DNA from 4 places in the Kosakonia sp. Marseille-Q7440 genome. Region 2 is predicted to be linked to each of the others. Evidence: predicted binding sites of a transcription regulator. Region 2 holds the regulator's gene; each other region holds the start of a gene.
What was found. Region 2 encodes PurR, which represses purine synthesis genes. Its sites were predicted from a motif close to CANGCAAACGTTTGCNTG; they were not measured.
Positions count from the first base shown of each region.

Region 1: a site for PurR is predicted at 1,395-1,412, ahead of ACWPW2_RS06540 (amino acid aminotransferase). Genes of this name have one in related genera too.
Region 3: a site for PurR is predicted at 1,596-1,613, ahead of ACWPW2_RS04000 (nucleoside-specific channel-forming protein Tsx). Genes of this name have one in related genera too.
Region 4: a site for PurR is predicted at 1,373-1,390, ahead of carA (glutamine-hydrolyzing carbamoyl-phosphate synthase small subunit). Genes of this name have one in related genera too.

Region 1 is NZ_CBCPLT010000001.1:1,442,123-1,445,323, reverse strand. It holds gene ompF (porin OmpF) at 216-1,289, shown strand; gene ACWPW2_RS06540 (amino acid aminotransferase) at 1,476-2,666, shown strand; gene ACWPW2_RS06535 (MBL fold metallo-hydrolase) at 2,714-3,201, opposite strand, start outside.
Region 2 is NZ_CBCPLT010000001.1:1,832,677-1,835,877, reverse strand. It holds gene ACWPW2_RS08455 (MFS transporter) at 1-584, opposite strand, end outside; gene cydH (cytochrome bd-I oxidase subunit CydH) at 751-840, opposite strand; gene purR (HTH-type transcriptional repressor PurR) at 1,138-2,163, shown strand; partial or broken gene punR (DNA-binding transcriptional activator PunR) at 2,160-3,093, opposite strand.
Region 3 is NZ_CBCPLT010000001.1:898,092-901,292, reverse strand. It holds gene ribD (bifunctional diaminohydroxyphosphoribosylaminopyrimidine deaminase/5-amino-6-(5-phosphoribosylamino)uracil reductase RibD) at 1-310, opposite strand, end outside; gene nrdR (transcriptional regulator NrdR) at 313-762, opposite strand; gene ACWPW2_RS04005 (SadB/YajI family lipoprotein) at 916-1,458, shown strand; gene ACWPW2_RS04000 (nucleoside-specific channel-forming protein Tsx) at 1,751-2,620, shown strand; gene ACWPW2_RS03995 (ABC transporter ATP-binding protein) at 2,797-3,201, shown strand, end outside.
Region 4 is NZ_CBCPLT010000001.1:512,957-516,157, reverse strand. It holds gene carA (glutamine-hydrolyzing carbamoyl-phosphate synthase small subunit) at 5-1,153, opposite strand; gene dapB (4-hydroxy-tetrahydrodipicolinate reductase) at 1,609-2,430, opposite strand; gene rihC (ribonucleoside hydrolase RihC) at 2,584-3,201, opposite strand, start outside.

The DNA.
Region 1 (3,201 bases), 390 kb from region 2:
TAAATACACAAATTATTACACAATATTTCTTCTTGTTACTTCTTTAAGACATTTGTAGCACTTTCACGCTAGCGAAACGTTTACTTGTTTGGAAAGATGCCTCTCAGACACAGAAAGACACCAAACTCTCATCTGTAGTTCCGTAAATTTTTTTTGACGGATTTACACGGCGGCAGTGGCAGGTGTCCAAAAAAAACCAATGAGGGTAATAAATAATGATGAAGCGCAATATCCTGGCAGTGGTTATCCCTGCCCTGCTCGTAGCGGGCGCAGCTAACGCTGCTGAGATCTATAACAAAGATGGCAACAAAGTTGATATCTATGGTAAAGCGGTTGGTCTGCACTACTTCACCAAAGATAATGGCGCTAATGGTTATGCTGGCAACGGCGACCAAACTTACGCTCGTCTGGGCTTCAAAGGCGAAACCAAAATTAACGACCAGCTGACCGGTTACGGCCAGTGGGAATATAACTTTGCAGGCAACAACTCTGAAGGTTCAGACGCACAGACTAATAACAAAACCCGTCTGGCATTCGCAGGCCTGAAATTCGGCGACGCGGGCTCTTTCGACTACGGTCGTAACTACGGCCTGGTATATGACGCAATCGGCGTAACCGATATGCTGCCAGAGTTCGGTGGCGACACCGGCAACAGCGATAACTTCTTCTCCGGTCGTAACGGTGGTCTGGCAACTTACCGTAACAGCAACTTCTTCGGCCTGGTTGACGGTCTGAACTTCGGCGTTCAGTACCTGGGTAAAAATGAGCGTACCGTGGTTAACCGCTCTAACGGCGACGGCTGGGCAACTTCTCTGAGCTACGACTTCGACGGCTTCGGCATTGTCGGTGGCTACGGCGCGGCTGACCGTACCAATGCCCAACAGAGTCCTACTCTGCTCGGACATGGCGACAAAGCTGAGCAGTGGGCAACCGGCGTGAAGTATGACGCAAACAACATCTACCTGGCAGCTCTGTACGGCGAGTCCCGTAACGCAACCCGCATTAATGGCGGTTACGCGAACAAAACTCAGGACTTCTCCGTTGTTGCTCAGTACCAGTTCGACTTCGGTCTGCGTCCGTCCATCGCTTACTACAAATCTAAAGCGAAAGATGTTGAAGGCGTAGGTAGCGAAGATTACGTTGACTACATCGAATTGGGCGCAACCTACTACTTCAACAAAAACATGTCCACCTATGTTGACTACATCATCAACCAGATTGATAAAGACAACAAACTGGGCGTAGGTTACGACGACACCGTAGCTGTGGGTATCGTTTACCAGTTCTAATCAGTCACCCTCGACTGTTATAGGCATTTAAAACAGGGCTTCGGCCCTGTTTTTTTATGCCTGCGGCAAAAAGCGCGACGACTTTTGAAAAGCGTCGCGCTTTTTATTGCAAACGGTTGGCAATTCCCCTGCCAGCCGTTAACCTGATAACGGAATTCCCTTCTGTCATCAAAATGGAACCTCGTCATGTTTGAGAATATTACCGCTGCCCCTGCCGACCCTATTCTGGGCCTGGCCGATCTGTTTCGCGCCGATGAACGCCCGCACAAAATTAATTTAGGCATCGGTGTCTATAAAGATGAAACCGGTAAAACGCCGGTGCTGACTAGCGTGAAGAAAGCAGAGCTCTATCTGCTGGAAAACGAAGCCACCAAAAACTACCTCGGCATCGACGGCATTCCAGAATTTGGCCGCTGCACCCAGGAGTTACTCTTCGGCAAAGGCAGCGCCATTATCAATGACAAACGCGCACGGACGGCACAAACCCCAGGCGGCACCGGCGGTCTGCGCGTTGCCGCAGATTTCCTTGCCAAAAACAGCAGTGTAAAACGCGTCTGGGTCAGCAACCCGAGCTGGCCGAACCACAAAGGCGTGTTTAACTCTGCCGGCCTGGAAGTGTGCGAATACGCTTACTACGATGCACAGAACCATACCCTCGATTTTGAAGGCCTGCTGGCCAGCCTTGAGCAGGCGCAGGCGGGTGACGTAGTGCTGTTCCACGGCTGCTGCCACAACCCGACCGGTATCGATCCGACGCTGGAGCAGTGGGAAGCGCTGGCGAAGCTTTCTGTAGAGAAAGGATGGCTGCCGCTGTTCGATTTCGCCTATCAGGGTTTCGCTCGCGGTCTGGAAGAGGATGCTGAGGGGCTGCGTGCCTTCGCTGCGCTGCATAAAGAGCTGCTGGTCGCCAGTTCCTACTCGAAAAACTTCGGCCTCTACAACGAGCGTGTAGGTGCCTGTACGCTGGTCTGCGCCGATGCAGATACTGCCGATCGCGCATTCAGCCAGATGAAATCGGTGATCCGCGCAAACTACTCCAACCCGCCAGCCCACGGCGCGTCAGTGGTTGCAACTATCCTCAGCAACACTGCCCTGCGTGCGATCTGGGAGCAGGAGCTGACCGATATGCGCCAGCGCATTCAGCGTATGCGTCTGCTGTTTGTGAATACGCTGCAGGAGAAAGGCGCAAACCGCGACTTTAGCTTTATCACCCGCCAGAATGGCATGTTCTCATTCAGCGGCCTGACCAAAGAGCAGGTGCTGCGCCTGCGTGAAGAGTTCGGCATCTATGCCGTGGCTTCCGGGCGTATCAACGTCGCCGGCATGACGCCGGACAATATGGCCCCGCTGTGCGAGGCGATTGTCGCCGTCCTGTAAGCAAGACGCAGGAAGTAAAAAGGGTCGCTTACGCGACCCTTTTTTGTTTACCACACCGGTTGTTCATCCTGCAGGAACGGGTTGTGCAACCGCTCATTCCCTAATGTCGAGAGTGGCCCGTGCCCCGGAATAAAGGTCACGTCATCACCAAGCGGCAACAGCTTATGCTTGATGGAGTGAATCAGTTGCGCGTGATCCCCTTTCGGGAAATCGCTGCGCCCTACGCCGCCTTTAAAGACCACGTCGCCAGAGATCAGCAAACGTGACTGCGCGTCAAAAAAGACGATATGCCCCGGTGTATGTCCCGGACAGTGCAGCACCTGCAGGCTGATATTGCCTACGGCTACGCTGTCGCCTTCATTTAACCAACGATCGGGCGTCAGCGGCTGGCAATCTTCGAGGCCAAACATGCGGCTCTGCGCCGGTAATCCCTGTAGCCAGAACTCATCTTCTTTTTCCGGGCCAATAATTGGCACACCATAATGCTGCGCCAGTTCCGCCGCCGCACCAACATGATCGAGATGACCATGCGTGA
Region 2 (3,201 bases):
AGTTCGTTGCGCACGTTGGGTCGCGCGCCCGCGCCGCCTTTCGGTAATGAGAAGAAGAGCGAGACCATGGAGATCACCCCAAGCCCGGCGGTTGCCATAAAGGACATGCGCCAGCCGATGGTCTCCCCAAGCCAGGTGGCGGCGGGCACACCGCCGATATTGGCGATAGTCAGCCCCATAAACATCGTCGCCACCGCGCTGGCCTGCTTCTCTTTCGCGACAACGCTTGCGGCAACGACCGAGCCAAGGCCGAAGAACGCGCCGTGATTAAGGCTGGTGATAATACGGGCGATCATCAGGGTGGCGTAATCCGGCGCAATGGCAGAGAGCACATTGCCGACGGTGAAAATAGCCATTAAGAAAATCAGCGCATTACGACGACCGCGATGGGAAAGCAGCAGCGTCATCAGCGGCGCACCCACCATAACGCCAATGGCGTAGGCGCTGATCAGCATCCCCGCCGCCGGAATAGAGACCCCAACGCCCTGCGCAATCACCGGCAGTAACCCCATCGGCGAAAACTCAGTGGTGCCAATGCCAAAGGCACCAATTGCCAGCGCAAGCAGGGGGAAATTTATTTTCATCTTTTGACTCCGAAATGGACATGCCGACCCTCTACCGGGTCGCGAAAGGCAAAAGTATGACAGGTGTCACAAAAAACAGAAGTGAGCGTACGGAGAAAAGTTTATTGCGCAACGGGTAACAATGGGGACGCAAGAACCGAGGGAGAGGGCTCTCCCTCGCATCAGATCAATGCAGTGCAGCGGTCAGCGCGCCGAAAACGATCAGGCTCAGAACGATGACGGTGGTGAAGAGTGAATACTTAAGATCGGTGCTCATCAATTTTTCTCCATTTAATTTCCCCACAAAAAGTGAGCCTGCGCATTTTTGCACAAATTATCTGAAAAATCTTGCGCGAATTGGCAGCAGAACCGTTTTAATACTTCCCCTTTTGCTCAAGATCAGACAAAATTCGACGCTAAATTTATTAGCGTACCGGCCATTGACTCCCCTCCTGACGTCCAGTGTCGTTTTCCCGGCGTACCGCACTCACTTTGATGGGTTCAGGGTGATTAAAGGCAAACGTTTACCTCAAGAATTATCAGGAGCTTACGATATGGTCTGGAGTAATATCTGATGGCAACGATTAAAGATGTCGCGAAACGAGCAAACGTTTCCACTACAACCGTATCACATGTAATTAACAAAACCCGTTTTGTCGCCGAAGAGACGCGCAACGCCGTCTGGGCGGCAATCAAAGAGCTGCACTATTCGCCAAGCGCCGTCGCGCGCAGCCTGAAAGTGAATCACACCAAATCGATTGGTCTGCTGGCAACCAGCAGTGAAGCGGCCTACTTTGCCGAGATCATCGAAGCGGTTGAGAAGAAGTGTTTCCAGAAGGGTTACACGCTGATCCTCGGCAACGCCTGGAACAGCCAGGAGAAGCAGCGCGCCTATCTGTCGATGATGGCGCAAAAGCGTGTCGATGGCCTGCTGGTGATGTGCTCTGAGTACCCGGAAACCGTGCTCACCATGCTTGAGGAGTATCGCCATATTCCGATGGTGGTGATGGACTGGGGCGAATCGAAGGCGGACTTCACCGATTCGGTGATCGATAACGCCTTCCAGGGCGGCTATATGGCCGGCCGTTACCTGATCGAGCGCGGCCATCGCGATATCGGCGTAATCCCGGGTCCGCTGGAGCGCAACACCGGCGCAGGCCGTCTTGCCGGTTTTATGAAGGCGATGAACGAGGCGATGATCAACGTGCCGGAGAACTGGATTGTGCAGGGCGACTTTGAGCCGGAGTCCGGCTACCGCGCCATGCAGCAGATCCTCGGCCAGTCCTCGCGCCCCACCGCGGTCTTCTGCGGCGGCGACATTATGGCAATGGGCGCACTCTGCGCCGCCGATGAGATGGGGTTGCGCGTGCCGCAGGATATCTCCGTCATTGGCTATGACAACGTGCGCAACTCGCGCTTCTTTACCCCGGCCTTGACGACGATTCATCAGCCGAAAGACTCGCTGGGCGAAACGGCATTCACCATGCTGCTCGATCGCATTGTGAATAAGCGTGAACAGTCGCAGTCGATTGAGGTGCATCCGCGCCTGGTGGAGCGCCGCTCGGTGGCCGATGGCCCCTTCCGCGATTACCGCCGTTAATCCCCTCCCGCGGGAGCCTTACTCCGGCTCCCGCAGCCACTCCTTATTCAACGTTTCGCTGTCCCCCAAGTAATCGAGCAGCCAGTTCAGTGCAGGTGACGCCTCGTTTTGTTGCCATGTCAGGCAGCAGGCGGCATCCGGAAACGGGTTTTCCAGTTCAAGCGCCACCCAGTCACCGCTATCGAGCCTCGGGCGGGCAAAATGGGCTGGCACCATCCCCACACAAAGCCCCGCCGACAGGCACGCTTCCGACGAGGCCCAGTCAGGCACCATCACCCTTTTCTGGTTATCCAGCAGCCAGGTAATACGCTTTGGCAAAGAGCGGGAGGTATCCTCCTGAATCAGCGACGGCCAGTTGCGCAACGTCTCATCGCTTAACGGACCGTCGAGCTGCGCCAGCGGATGCTGACGTGAGACGACACACTTCCAGCTCAAAGTGCCCATATCGCGAAAAGCATAGCGCCCCCCGACGGGGATCGCCTGCGTAGCGCCAATCGCCAGTTCAACACGGCCATCGGCGAGCGCATCCCAGACGCCGTTGAACACCTCCTGGTAGACAACCAGCTCGACATCGCTGAAGTGACGGTAGAAATCGACGATCATCTGCCGGGTGCGCGCGGGTTTCACAATGTTATCGACAGCAATCGGCAACTGGCCGCGCCAGCCATTGGCGATCTGCTGACACTGCTGGCGGGTGATCAGCATTTTTTTGATAACAGATCGCCCCTCCTTTAAAAACCAGACCCCGGCGGGGGTGAGTTCCACATCGCGGTGGCGGCGCATAAACAGCGGCACCGCCAGCCACTCCTCCAGCTGGCGCACGGTGTAGCTCACCGCCGAAGGCACGCGGTGCAACTCCTGCGCCGCGCCGCTAAAGCTGCCGTTACGCGCTACGGCATCCACCACTTCAAGGGAGTATTCTGACCACATATTCTGCCTGCAAAATTTTTGAAACCAATGTGCAAATATTAGCGTTTCACAACCAGGAAAGCACTCCTTACACTTCCCCACCCTGATTACCTGCAATTAAAGAGAAAT
Region 3 (3,201 bases), 930 kb from region 2:
TGGGATCCTGCATGGCAGCAACGACCCGCGCTACTCCGGCGGCAATCAGCGCATCGCAGCAGGGCGGCGTGCGCCCGTGGTGGCTACAGGGTTCCAGCGTCACATACGCCGTGCCACCGCGCGCGCGATCGCCCGCCATGCGCAGGGCATGCACTTCCGCGTGCGGCTCACCGGCGCGGTAATGAAACCCTTCACCGACAATCTCGCCATCGTTAACAATCACGCAGCCGACGCGCGGATTCGGATGGGTGGTAAAGCGGCCGCGCTGCGCCAGTTTCAGCGCGCGCGCCATGTAGATTTCATCCTGCATCATCAGTCCTGTAGACGGGCGATCTCTTCGCCAAATTCGCGGATATCCTCGAAGCTGCGGTAGACGGAAGCAAAGCGCACATAGGCCACTTTATCGAGCTTTTTCAGCTGCTCCATCACCAGATTGCCGATCATCTTACTCGGCACTTCGCGTTCGCCGGTTGCGCGAAGTTGCGATTTAATATGGTTTAACGCCATTTCTACGTCATCGGCGCTCACCGGACGCTTCTCCAGCGCTTTCAACATGCCGCTGCGCAGCTTCTCTTCATTAAAGGGTTCACGCACATCATTGCTTTTTACTACGCGCGGCATCACAAGCTCTGCCACTTCAAAGGTGGTGAAACGCTCATTGCAAACCAGACACTGCCGACGGCGGCGAACGGATGAACCTTCTCCCACCAGGCGGGAATCGATGACTTTGGTGTCCACGGCGAAACAGAATGGGCAATGCATACGGGGTCCTGACGTGAGAGTAAACTGAAATCTATTTTAACCTGAAGTGGCATGACAACAAAGGCAGACCCTTTTTGAGACAATGGATCGATGGCAAGGCCGCAGTTGCGATCTACCATTACAGCAATCCTCCCCTTCAAGGAAACAGACGCAATGACAAGACGTTACCTAAGAACACTGTTGCTGGGAAGCCTTTTTACCCTCAGCGCCTGCGCCCCGCAAAGCGAAGTCCGCCAGCTCCATCAAAGCGTCAGTACGCTCAATAAAGAGATGAGCAAGCTGAACCAGGAGACGGTCAAAATCACACAGCAAAATAGCCTTAACGCCAAATCCGGCAGCGGTGCCTACCTGCTGCCCGGTGCCAATACGCCTGCGCTGCTGAAAAGCCAGATTGGCACACTGCGTATGTCGCTGAAAGATATCGCACCAAACGCCGCCGGAACGCGCGTTGTGTTGCATATTCAGGGTCAGTCCAACGATCCGCTGCCCGCCTTTAGCGGCACCATTGAGTATGGTCAGCTTCAGGGCACTACCGAGAACTATCAGGAAGTGAATGTGCAAAATCAGCTGATTAACGCTCCGGCCAGCACGCTGGCACCGAGCGATGTCGACATTCCGTTGCAGCTTAATGGCATCACGCCTGAGCAACTCGGTTTTGTGCGCGTTCACGATATCCAGCCCGCTAACGTTCAGTAACCACCCTGCTGCGGGCGAGCCTCTCGCCCGCCCTTTCGCGGCTCCGTTTTTCAGCCACTCTGCAACCTTGATATTCATCAATTGGCATTATCAATAAATGCCAGTACAATCGCCGCCGTTTAAACGACGCAAACGTGAACGCAATCGATTACGTATATGTCAATAATGTGAAACAACACATATTTTTGTGAGCGTGGATACTTATAATAGGCGCGCAGAAATATGAAACATTTAGCAATGTAATGCGTGCTTACTTTCACTCCCGTCTGGGATCTTAATCAGTGGCGTAATGATGAAAAAAACTCTCCTCGCAGCCGGTGCCGCACTGGCGCTTACCGCTTCTTTCTCTGCCAGCGCAGCGGAAACCAGCAAACCTGAATTTGTCTCCGACTGGTGGCATCAGAGCGTGAACGTGGTGGGCAGCTATCACACCCGTTTCGGACCGGTTCCGCGTAATGATACCTATCTGGAGTATGAAGCCTTCGCCAAAAAAGATTGGTTCGACTTCTACGGCTATCTGGATGCACCGGTCTTCTTCGGCGGCAACTCCGGCGCGAAGGGGATCTGGAACCACGGCTCTCCGCTGTTTATGGAGATCGAACCGCGCTTCTCCATCGATAAGCTGACCAATACCGATCTGAGCTTCGGTCCGTTCAAAGAGTGGTATTTCGCCAACAACTACATCTACGACATGGGCCGTAACGCGTCCGGTCGCCAGAGCACCTGGTACATGGGTCTGGGCACCGATATCGACACCGGCCTGCCGATGAGCCTCTCCCTGAACGTCTATGCGAAATACCAGTGGCAGAACTATGGCGCAGAGAACGCAAACGAGTGGGACGGCTACCGTTTCAAAGTGAAATACTTTGTACCGATTACGCCACTGTGGGGCGGCCAGCTGAGCTATATCGGCTTCACCAACTTCGACTGGGGCTCCAAACTGGGCGATCGCCGTTACTACAGCAATGGCGAACAGCAGCGTACCAGCGACTCCATCGCGTCGAGCCACATCCTCGCGCTGAGCTACGATCACTGGCACTACTCCGTCGTTGCCCGTTACTGGCATAACGGCGGTCAGTTCAAAGATGATGCGATGCTTGGCACTACTACCGTCCGCTCTACCGGCTGGGGTGGCTACCTGGTGGTCGGCTACAACTTCTGATTCTGCTCTCTGAAAAAGCCGACCACGAGTCGGCTTTTTTATGAATAAACGCCGCTGAATAAAAATCCGAAAACAGACCTTTCCAGTACACCAGTACCAATCCTCCCCATCCATTGCTCATCACCATGCTTTAAAATCCGCTCCTGAGAGGAATTTACTCTAAGGAAAAGAGAACCATGTGGGCCGTAGAAATGGAGGGCATCAGTAAGAAATATTTACTGGGCCAGGTGTGGGTAGATGCCCTTAAAGACGTCACGCTCAACATTGCAGCAAACCGCTTTACCGTCCTGTCCGGGCAATCCGGCAGCGGCAAAACAACCTTACTCAACTTAATCGGCGGCATCGATCGACCCGACAGCGGGTTTCTGACGATTGCTGGCCAGCCGATGGCGGAGCTGGATGATGACCAGTGCAGCGAATTTCGCGCCCGCCACCTCGGTTTTATCTTCCAGAACTTCAACCTTATCCCGGTGCTGACCGTGCGCGAAAACATCGAAGTTCCGCTGCTGATACAGCATAAAAACCCGGCGTATCGCCAGCAGCGCATCGATGAGATGCTCGACAATGTCGGTCTGGCGCAT
Region 4 (3,201 bases), 1.3 Mb from region 2:
CTGATTATTTGGCGGTATGACGATACTGCTCAATCAATTCAATAAAGTGGTCAAACAGCGGCGCGGCGTCGTGCGGGCCAGGGCTGGCTTCCGGGTGACCCTGGAAGCTGAAGGCCGGCTTATCGGTGCGGTGAATGCCCTGCAGCGTGCCGTCGAACAGCGATTTGTGCGTGACGCGCAGGTTAGCAGGCATGGAAGCCTCGTCGACGGCAAAGCCGTGGTTCTGCGCGGTGATCATCACCCTATTGTTGTCGATATCTTTTACCGGGTGGTTGCCGCCGTGGTGACCAAACTTCATCTTCACGGTTTTCGCACCGCTCGCCAGCGCCAGCAGCTGGTGGCCGAGGCAGATGCCGAACACCGGAATATCGGTTTCGAGGAAAGCTTTAATGGCGTCGATAGCGTAGTCGCACGGTGCCGGGTCGCCGGGACCGTTAGAGAGGAAGATGCCGTCTGGATTCATTTTCAGCACCTCTGCGGCCGGGGTTTGCGCCGGGACTACCGTCAGGCGGCAGCCGCGATCCACCAGCATGCGCAGGATGTTGCGTTTTGCGCCGTAATCATAGGCCACAACGTGGTAAGGCAGTTCGCTCTCTTGTTTCGCTTCCGGCAGTTCGTCCGCCAGCGTCCAGCTACCCTGCGTCCAGCTGTAGCTCTCCTGGGTCGTCACCTCTTTCGCCAGATCCATCCCGTTCAGCCCCGGGAAGGCTTTCGCTTTCTCCAGCGCCACGGTCTCGTCGAGGTTTTCGCCCGCGATGATGCAGCCGTTCTGTGCGCCTTTTTCGCGCAGCAGGCGGGTCAGCTTGCGGGTATCAATATCGGCAATCGCCACGATGTTATGGCGTTTCAGGTAGGAAGAGAGATCTTCAGTGCTGCGGTAGTTGCTGGCAATCAGCGGAAGGTCACGAATGACCAGACCCTGCGCATGCACCTGAGAGGACTCTTCGTCAGCCGCGTTGGTGCCGACATTGCCGATATGAGGATAAGTAAGAGTGACGATTTGGCGGGAATAGGAAGGATCAGTGAGGATTTCTTGATAACCGGTCATTGAAGTATTGAAAACGACTTCCCCAACCGCCGTGCCCGTTGCCCCTATGGCCCGACCGTAAAACTGGGTTCCGTCTTCCAGAACCAATAGCGCTGACTTAATCAAAACACCCTCCAGAGAATATTCACTCACTTTATTTGCATATTAATTCATATCAGGATGATGAATCAATGCAAATTTGCTGGCCGTGGATTTTTGGCAAACGGCGGCATTCTGGAGAGATGTGGGATAAAAGTCAACTTATGACGCCTATTTTTCTTTCTCTTTTACGCCACTGCCTGCTTTTACAGGGTTTAAGAGATAAAAAAAGAAGATAAGCAGAGCGGGGAAAACGCTTGCGCGGTAAGAAAATTGTATCTCAGTAGCGATCTGGGTGAAAAACCAGACCAGATGGTCAAAATTTACATTTTAGAAACAAAAAATGGCTTATAAAGTATCTATTTCACCGCTTTAAGCTTAAAAATCATTTTTAGAAGGCAAAATAAAAGGGCAATAAATTATTGCCCTTTGCAATCAATCCATTATGACTGCAACAACCACATCACGAAGGGTAAAAATGCTTACAGATTGTTGAGATCGAGGACATCACGCATGTCAAAAAGGCCTCTTTCTTTGTCTTTAAGCCATGAAGCGGATCGCACCGCGCCATTAGCGAAGGTCATGCGGCTTGATGCTTTATGCGTAATCTCGACACGTTCGCCAATATCGGCGAACATCGCCGTATGTTCGCCGACGATATCCCCGGCGCGAACCGTAGCAAAGCCAATAGTGCCGGGAACGCGCTCGCCGGTATGGCCTTCACGTGAATAAACCGCACACTCTTTTAACTCTTTATTCAGTGAGCTGGCGATCGCTTCACCCATCGCCAGCGCCGTGCCTGACGGGGCATCCACTTTATAGCGGTGGTGGGCTTCGATAATTTCGATATCGGTGTAGTCGCCCATCACCTTTGCCGCTTTCTCCAGCAACTTCAGCATGACGTTCACGCCAACGCTAAAGTTGGCGGCAAAGACGATGGCAATCTCCTGCGCCGCATCGCTGATCGCCTGCTTGCCCGCGTCATCAAAACCGGTTGTTCCAATCACCATAGCTTTATGGTGCTGACGGCAAAACGCGAGATGGTGAAGCGTCCCTTCCGGGCGGGTGAAATCGATAAAGACATCGAAATCCTCTTTTACCGCCTCAAGGCTGCTCTGCACCGTGACGCCGCTTTTACCCGCGCCTGCGAGTTCGCCCGCATCGCTTCCCAGCAGAGAGGAACCCTCCCGCTCCAGCGCTGCACCAAGGGCCACGCCCTCCATAGCCAGCGCCGCCTGAATCAGCTGTCGGCCCATTCGACCGCCAGCGCCCGCGATGGCTACGCGGATTGCTGCATCATGCATAGTTGTGCTCTTTTGTTAATTAAATGCGTAAAAATCGTTTCCAGATTAACCAGCCCATCGCTGAGCCACCAGCCGAAAACGCCAATAATTAGAAATTAATGATATACACCAGCAAATATCAGTAAAAGGCATGACAAGAGCCTGGCTTCGTTATTAAGGTGCCAGCGCCAGCACGTCGGCGAACCATGCACGAAAGCCCTCAACATCCATCTCCAGTGCCACCTGCGCATTGGCGGGCAAGCCCAGCTTGCCGTCAATATCCACTACCGTCGCACCCGTGGTGAACTGCCCCTGCGTCTCAACCGCCACAAAGCAGGGTTTTAGGGTAAAGAGATCCGGGCGGACCAGGTAAGCGATAGCGCAGAGATCGTGCATGCGCTGCCCGGTGGCCATGCTGCCGCTGCGATAGTGGCTGAAAAGCGCATGCAACATTTTTCCGGTGCGGTTAAGGGTGGGAAGCGTCGCCAGAAACGCGGGCGCAAGGGTCGCGCGGTTGGTGACATCCAGGCCGCACATGACGATATCCAGCCCGCTGGCAAAAACGCGCGCCGCGGCGTCGGGATCGACGGCGATATTAAATTCGGCGCTCGGCGTAAAGTTACCGCGCCCGGCGGAGCCGCCCATCATCACCAGCCGACGGATGTTGAACTGGCACTCCGGGTAGTGGGTAAGCAGTAGCGCGATATTGGTCAGCGGGCCGATGGTCACCAGCGTAATGGGTTCAGGCGAGGCGAGCAGCATGTCGCGGATTGCCTGAAAAGCCGGGATCGC